2 regions of the Mesorhizobium sp. M6A.T.Ce.TU.002.03.1.1 genome follow, and region 1 is predicted to be linked to the other one. Evidence: riboswitches for the same ligand, from Rfam matches in the RefSeq annotation. Region 1 holds a riboswitch; the other holds the start of a gene.

The links. Region 1 has a riboswitch for thiamine pyrophosphate ahead of thiC (phosphomethylpyrimidine synthase ThiC). Riboswitches for the same ligand answer to the same signal wherever they lie in the genome.
Region 2: linked by a shared signal. The riboswitch ahead of thiB (thiamine ABC transporter substrate binding subunit) and the one ahead of thiC (phosphomethylpyrimidine synthase ThiC) in region 1 are both predicted to bind thiamine pyrophosphate.

Annotation. Positions count from the first base shown of each region.
Region 1 is NZ_RZTI01000004.1:79,290-83,477, reverse strand. Features, by position in the region: gene EOC93_RS02640 (hypothetical protein) at 310-573, shown strand; partial or broken gene EOC93_RS02635 (aspartate 1-decarboxylase) at 1,187-1,444, shown strand; TPP riboswitch at 1,562-1,678, shown strand; gene thiC (phosphomethylpyrimidine synthase ThiC) at 1,782-3,617, shown strand; gene thiO (glycine oxidase ThiO) at 3,614-4,188, shown strand, end outside.
Region 2 is NZ_RZTI01000111.1:8,152-12,339, forward strand. Features, by position in the region: gene thiP (thiamine/thiamine pyrophosphate ABC transporter permease) at 1-1,351, opposite strand, end outside; gene thiB (thiamine ABC transporter substrate binding subunit) at 1,585-2,598, opposite strand; TPP riboswitch at 2,642-2,756, opposite strand; gene EOC93_RS25520 (thiamine diphosphokinase) at 2,859-3,503, shown strand; gene EOC93_RS25525 (ABC-F family ATP-binding cassette domain-containing protein) at 3,505-4,188, shown strand, end outside.

The DNA of each region.
Region 1 (4,188 bases):
CAATGAGCTTTCTTACGAATAAGGGAGAATTTCCGCGGCCGGACTCTCTCTGAGTGGGCGTGCATGACTGCCAACGGAAGGTCTTGCACGCACCCTTGCGATCTTGAGCAATGGTCGCCATGACTTTCTTCTTGCAGGCTTTTGAGTGGCCCAGCCTGCGATCACCAGACCCCACCGACTCTAAAGAGCGTGGCAGACGGGATAGTCGAGGTTGCCCGGGCACAACCACGCTCAAGGCTTGCGCCGCCCAGAGGACACGCTGAAAAGGCAGCATGGGGGCGCGAGCTCGCCATTCACGAGAGATTCGACATGAAGACCATGCAAGAAAAAGACATTCCCGCATTCGTGCAAGCAGTTGCGGACGCCGGCTGCAACATTTGCGCGATTGGCAACTTGGGATACGTCTTTGGCGATGCTGATTTGACGCCGGCGCAACGGAGGGCCGTCGAGCCACAGCTGCGTAGGATTGCTGAAATCTACGGCGAACGCGATCATCTCATGGACGAGATAGCTGTATATCTGCGGTCGATCGGACGCCATGTCGAGGTTGAGCCGAAGACAGGTGTTTCCTGATGGCCGCGATCGCGTTCCGTAGTCGCCATTTCTATTGGTAACGAGAAGCCGTCTTCCAACATCTGAATCATAAGGGAGGTGACCCGCAAGGCCGCTCTCGAGACCGCAAGTCTGAGCCGCTGACGCATGGCGATAACCAGACTGTCCGAACTGGGCGGCGATATTCTTCGCGTCGATGCCTTCCTCGACCAGGTCGCGGTAGGCGGCGATCTCATCTACCGCATGCATAGCCAAGCCAGGGAAGTTTTCGGCAGGGGAATTCAGACTGGAGGGCACGGCCGATCCGGCCGCCGACGACCCCGCAGGGATTGCCATGTACGGCAACGCCAACAGCAGGCGGATCAATACTCGGATAATGGCGGCCGGATATGTAGCGATCGATCGCCGCATGCAATAGCTTAGTTGCTTTCAAAGGCGGTCGTACGAACTGCAAGCAAGCTAAACGATTGCGTCAACTCGTCCACGCAGAGCGAAAACTCCGCGGCCCATGCGATTTCTCTGCTGGAACAGCGGCACATCCTCAGCGCCAGGACACGGCCGCCGCCGTCGGGTTTTACGAAGCCGGTGATTGCATAAGTTGCCCGCAAGATATCATTGGTATCGGGAACGCCGCCGATGCTGCATCCTGAATCGAGCGGCCGCCCGCACCTGCCAGCCCGACGACCAGATCATTATCTGCAACTCCATCTACCTGGACGAGGTGCAAATCACCTCGCTGAAGCCGCGAATCGTCACCTTGGACCAGGATAACCACATCCGTGACCGCCTGAGCTACTCGGTGGATCTCGACGCACATGGCCGATACAGTTTCTCCATCCTTCACGAAGCGAAAGAGGCTTTGGCCATTCCAGCCCTGGTCTCCGGGGCGTGACTTGTCCCCGATGCATGCGCGAGCTCTCCGCCCGGTTTTGACAGGCCGCCGGTCATCGCCACCGGCCGAAGGCGCCCGAATGCGCTTGACAAGATAGCGTCGGCCCGTCCAACCTGACGCATTCACCAGGGGAGTCCCGGCAAGGGGCTGAGATACTGCTTGCTTTCGCGGCGCAGTGACCCGTTGAACCTGATCCAGTTCATACTGGCGTAGGGACGGTGCAAGCGCTTTGCGGGAGTTTATGCCCGAGGTCCTGTTTCGGCAGGTCGACAGAAGCGTCTTTTCATCCTTCCGGCACAGAACTGGGTCTCCAATGCATGAGCAAAGGAGCCTCACGATGAATGCCCTCACCCCCGCCGTGTCGACGGGACCACTGCCCGCCTCGCGGAAAATCCACAAGCCCGGCCTCCTCCACCCCCAGATCAGGGTGCCGATGCGCGAAATCTCTGTTCATCCGACTGCCGGCGAGCCACCCGTCACCGTCTACGATCCGTCCGGCCCCTATACGGACCCGACTGTCGAAACCAGCATGGAAAGGGGCCTTGCCCGGCTTCGCCACGAATGGATCACGGCTCGCGGCGATGTCGAGGCCTATGACGGCCGCCATGTCCGGCCGGAAGACAATGGATTCGTCACGGGCGAGCGCCTGACGCCGGAATTCCCCATTCGCAACCGGCCTCTCAGGGCCAAGGCCGGCAAGGCGGTGACTCAGCTTGCCTATGCGCGCGCCGGCATCATTACGCCTGAAATGGAGTCCGTGGCTATCCGCGAGAACCTTGGACGCGAGATCGTGCGCGGCAAGCTTGAGCGCGACGGTGAGAGCTTCGGCGCGGCGATCCCGGACTTCGTCACGCCGGAATTCGTGCGCGACGAGGTGGCGCGCGGGCGGGCGATCATTCCCGCCAACATCAATCATCCAGAGAGCGAACCGATGATCATCGGGCGAAATTTCCTGGTCAAGATCAACGCCAACATCGGTAACTCCGCTGTCACATCGTCAATGGCCGAAGAGGTCGAAAAAATGGTCTGGGCGATCCGCTGGGGCGCCGACACGGTGATGGACCTGTCGACCGGCCGCAATATCCGCAACATCCGCGAATGGATCGTGCGCAATTCGCCGGTGCCGATCGGCACGGTGCCGCTCTACCAGGCTCTCGAAAAGGTCAACGGCATTGCCGAGGACCTGACTTGGGAGGTCTACCGCGACACGCTGATCGAGCAGGCCGAACAGGGTGTCGACTATTTCACCATCCACGCCGGCGTGCGGCTGCACTACATCCCGCTGACCGTAGACCGGGTCACGGGCATCGTCTCGCGCGGCGGATCGATCATGGCCAAATGGTGCCTGCACCATCACCGGGAGAGCTTCCTCTACGAGCATTTCGCGGAAATCTGCGACATCTGCCGCGCCTATGATGTGTCCTTTTCACTCGGCGACGGGCTTCGTCCAGGCTCGATCGCCGACGCCAATGACGCAGCGCAATTCGCCGAATTGGAAACGCTCGGCGAGCTGACGCAGGTCGCCTGGGCGAAGGACTGCCAGGTGATGATCGAAGGCCCGGGCCACGTGCCGATGCACAAGATCAAGGAGAACATGGACAAGCAGCTCGCCGTCTGCGGAGAGGCGCCGTTCTATACGCTTGGACCGCTGACGACCGATATCGCGCCTGGCTATGACCACATCACCTCAGGGATCGGCGCCGCCATGATAGGCTGGTTCGGCACCGCAATGCTTTGCTACGTCACGCCGAAGGAGCATCTCGGCCTTCCCGACCGCAACGACGTCAAGGTAGGCGTCATCACCTACAAGATAGCCGCCCATGCGGCCGATCTGGCGAAGGGGCATCCGGCGGCGAAAGTCAGGGACAATGCCCTTTCCCGCGCGCGCTTCGAGTTCCGCTGGGAGGACCAGTTCAACCTGTCGCTCGACCCCGAAACAGCACGCTCCTTCCACGACCAGACCTTGCCCAAGGAAGCGCACAAAGTGGCGCATTTCTGCTCGATGTGCGGGCCGAAATTCTGCTCCATGCGCATCTCCCACGACATCCGTGCCGAGGCCCAGAAAGAGGGCATGGCGGCCATGGCGGCAAAATATCGCGAAGGTGGCGATCTCTACATGCCAGCGGACGAGGCCGGCGTACCGCTCATGCCAGAGGCGCCGGAACCGTCATGAGGGTGCTGGTCAAAGGGGCCGGCGTTGCCGGCCTTGCCGCGGCCTTCGAACTCGCCATCCGAGGCGCGACGGTCACAGTCGCCGAGATCCGGCACGGCATCGGCGGCAATGCATCGTGGTTCGCCGGCGGCATGCTGGCGCCGTGGTGCGAGTGCGAAAGCGCCGAGCAGCCGGTGCTCGATCTCGGACGCGATGCCGCCGACTGGTGGGATGCGGCGACGCCAGGCCAGGTCACACGGGCCGGCACGCTGCTCGTGGCCGCACCGCGCGATGCGGGCGAACTCGACCGGTTCGCCAGCCGCACCTCGGGTCATCGGCGTGTCGATGAGGATGAAATCGTGTTGCTCGAGCCCGACCTCGCCGGCCGCTTCCGCCGCGGACTGCTCTTCCCCGACGAAGCCCATCTCGACCCGCGTCAGGCGATGGCAGCACTTCATGATGGGCTGGCGGCGATGGGCGTCGAGTTCCACTTCGGCGCCGACGCTTCGGCTGGTGCCGGTTTCGATCGCCAGATCGAATGCACGGGAATGGCCGCGGGCGATGGCCGACTGCGCGGCGTTCGCGGCGAGAT
Region 2 (4,188 bases), on a different contig from region 1:
CCGAAACGCCAAGCAGCAAACAGAGCCGTTCGTGGCGTTCGCTCGCCGCATCATAGCCGGGGCGAATAGCGCGGATGGCAAACGGCATCGCCATCACCGCGTTGACGGTGACGACCATGACAGGGGCGATGGCGAAGACGTCGCTGACGGTACGCAGGAGCAGAAACCAGCCGGCGCCGATGACGATGGGCGGAACGACGAGCACGAAGCCGGCGCCGGTATCGGTGGCATGCTCGAGCAGCGTCTTGGCGCCGACGCGACGCTTCAGGGCCAGTGCCCGTCGTGCCATGACGAGCGACAGCGACAGCGCCACCGAAAGCAGCGCCGCCAGCAAGGCGAGCACTGCGCTGGTCAGCGTCGCTTGCCGCACAGCGCTCTCGCCCGCCAGCCGGCCAAGATCGGCGCCAAGGCCTGACGCCACCGTGGCCGCCATCGGCCCGGCGACGAACAGCAATGCCAGAACGATCAATGCTGCGTTCAGCACGGTCTCGCCGACGCTTGCCGAAAGATACCGGCGCGGTGCCACCGACAGGTTGGCATCGCCGACGGTGTTGGCGCCGAGCCGCATCAAAACCAGCACCACGACGAAGGTCAGCGCGATCTGCAGCAGTGTCAGCGTCACCGCGCGGGCAGGATCGAAATCGAAACGCAGCGCCTGGTAGATAGCGACCTCCAGTGTCGTCGCGCGCGGCCCGCCGCCCAGCGTGAGCACGATGGTGAAGGATGTGATGCACAGCATGAAGACAAGCCCGGCGACGCCCGGCAGCGCCGCGCGCAGCGTCGGCCATTCGATCAGCCGGAAGGCCGGTCTGGCGCCCATGCCGAGCTGGCTCGCCAGCCGCCACTGGTCGGCCGGCACTGTCCCCAGCGCTTCAAGGAACAGCCGCGTTGCCAGCGGCAGGTTGAAGAAGACGTGGGCGACGAGGATGCCGGACAGGCCGTATATGCCTGGCCAACCCTGACCGCCAATCGCGCTGAGCAGGCCGGCGAAATAGCCGGCACGGCCATAGAGGGCCAGAATGCCGAGCGCGGCGACGATGGCCGGCAGCGCCAGCGGCACGGCGAAGAGCTGCAGGATGAAGCCACGGCCGAAGAAGCGCGGATGCCGCGACAGCGCCCGCGCAACGAACAGTGCCGGCACGACGGAAAGCAGTGTCGACAGAAGTGCCTGCCACAGCGTGAAACGGACAACGCGGAAGAGATAGGGATCGAAGGTCGACGCGGCGCCGGACGGGTCGCTCGTGCCCTCCACGACAAGACCGGCAAACGCCCCGCCAATCAAAAATGCTATTGCCGCCAGCGCGAGAATGCCGGCGTTGATGCGGGAGTCGGGTGATGGCGCGCGTTGCACGCTAGACCACCAGATTCGAGATTCTTAGCGAGGATTGCGTTCCTTCGCGCCCCCCTCTGTCCTGCCGGACATCTCCCCCACGAGGCGGGAGATTGGCAGGTTCAGCGCTCCGCTCATTCCGGCAATGTCGGAGATTGGCGAAAGCCGGCATGATGGCCGATCTCCCCCCTCGTGGGGGAGATGTCCGGCAGGACAGAGGGGGGCGCCGTAGAGTGATCATCGTCAATCAGAAGCTATTTGCTCATCACCGCCAGCCATTCGTCGACCCAGGCCTTGCGGTTGGCGGCGACCTCTTCGGGGCTGAACAGCAAGGCCTTGGTCGGCTTGACGAGCTTGTCGAAGGCTGGGTTGAGCGGCTTGTCGGTCTTGCCGGCAGGAAACATCCAGTTGGTCTCGGGGATGACATCCTGGAATTTCGGCCCGGTCATGAAGGCCAGGAACTTTTCCGCCAGCGGATTCTTCGCACCAGTCGTGGTGATGCCGGCAACCTCGATCTGCAGATACGCGCCCTCCTCGAAGGACGCCGCCTGATAGCGTTCGGTGTTTTCGGCGACCATGTGATAGGCCGGCGACGTGGTATAGGACAGCACCATCGGCGCCTCGCCCTTGGTGAACAGGCCATAGGCCTCGCTCCAGCCCGGCGTCACGGTGAGCACCTTTGCCCTGAGCTTGGCCCAGGCTTCCGGCGCCTTGTCGCCATAGACCGACCTCACCCACAACAGCAGGCCTAGACCGGGCGTCGAGGTGCGCGGATCCTGGATGACGATCTTCTCATCGGCACTGCCCTCGACCAATTCCTTCAGGCTTTTCGGCGGGGTCTTCAGCTTTTCGGTGTCGTAAACGACGGCAAAATAGCCATAGTCGAACGGCACAAAAATATCGTCGCTCCAGCCGCCCGGCACCTTGACGTCCGACACCGGGCCATGCGGCGAAAACAGGCCGGTGGCCTTGGCTTCCGCCGTCAGATTGGTGTCGAGGCCGAGCACGATGTCGGCCTTGGTCGCGGCCCCTTCCAGTCTGACACGGTTGAGCAGCGCGACGCCGTCGGCGACCGCAACGAAATCGAGAGTACAGCCGCATTCCGCCTCGAAGGCCTTCTTGACCGCGGGGCCTGGACCCCACTCGGCGGTGAAGCTCTCATAGGTATAGACGGTGAGTTTCTCTTGCGCGGATGCCTGCCCGATGCCGGCGAGAACGGACGCGGCAAGCAGCATTGCCGAAACAAGAGAGTATAAAAACGTGCGCATCGGCGCCTCATTCGTTCGCATTGAAAGGAATTGAGGCGTCGGGCTGTCCGAAACGTCTAATCCCTCCGCCGGTACAAACCGGATCAGGTTCAGCGGGTTGGCATGGTTGCCTCTCAGCTGGTCCGCGAAGATCGCGTCCAGCACCCCGTTAGAGCGTTTCGACACATAGGCCCGGCCGAAGTGCTGCGCAAGCTGAAGTTTGCAGGGTATCCGGAGCGCGGCCTTCCGTTTCGCAAGCAGGGCTGGTAAGGGCCACGCATATGAGCAAATTCACCATCCTGCTTGGCGGCGATCTTATCCGCACGCCGCTGCTCGACCGCCAGGTCGAAGGCTCCCGTGTCATCGCCGCCGACGCCGGCATCGGCCATGCCCGGACGCTGGGCCTGACGCCGGAACTCTGGGTCGGCGACTTCGATTCGGTGCCGGCGGATTTGCCGGATGATCTCGCCGCCGTGCCTCGCCAGGTGTTTCCGGCAGAAAAGGACAAGACCGACGGCGAACTGGCTATCGCCGCTGCGCTCGAACGCGGCGCGACCCGGCTCCTGCTCGCCGGCGCGTTCGGCGGCAAGCGCACCGACCACGCCTTCCTGCACCTCGCGCTCAGCATCCGGCTGGCCGAGGCAGGCATAGAGGTGCTTTTGACCAGCGGCGCACAGGAAGGCATCCCCTTGCTTCCCGGAAAGGCCGGCTTCGACTACGCCGACGGCACGCTATTTTCGATCCTCGGCTTCTCCGACCTTTTCGGCCTGACCGTCTCCGGCGCCAAATGGCCGCTGAACCATGTCGAGGTGGCGTTCGGCTCGTCGCTGACCATTTCCAACGAGGTCAAGGGCCGGCTCGAAATCGCCCTGGGCAGCGGCCGCGCGCTGTTGCTCGCCCATCCTTTCCCCCTACCTGAAAGCTGACATGGCGCCGCCACTTCTCAATCTCGACGGGATACAACTGACCTTCGGTGGCACGCCGCTGCTCGACGGGGCGGAACTGACAGCGTCGGCGGGCGACAAGATCGCTTTGGTCGGCCGCAATGGTTCGGGCAAGTCGACGCTGCTCAAGATCGCCGCGGGATTGATCGAGCCGCAGGACGGCGAGGTGTTCCGCCAGCCTTCGGCGACAGTGCGCTACCTGCCGCAAATGCCAGACATGGATGGTTTCGCCAGCGTCCGCGCCTATGTCGAGGCAGGGCTCGGGCCCGCGGACGATCCCTACCGCGCCACCTATCTGATGGAGCATCTCGGCCTGTCCGGCGAGGAACGGCCGAACGACCTGTCCGGCGGCGAGGCGCGCCGTGCTGCCCTCGCCCGTGTCATGGCGCCGGAGCCCGACATTCTCCTCCGCGATGAGCCGACCAACCATCTCGACCTGTCGGTCATCGAGTGGCTGGAGGAGGAGCTTGCCCGCACCTCTTCGGCGCTGATTGTCATCTCGCACGACCGCCGCTTTCTCGAGCGCGTATCGCGCGCCACCGTCTGGCTCGACCGCGGCCAGACCCGCCGCCTGGACAAGGGCTTTGGCCATTTCGAGGAATGGCGCGACACGGTGCTGGAAGAAGAAGAGCGCGAGCAGCACAAGCTCGGCCGCCAGATCGTGCGC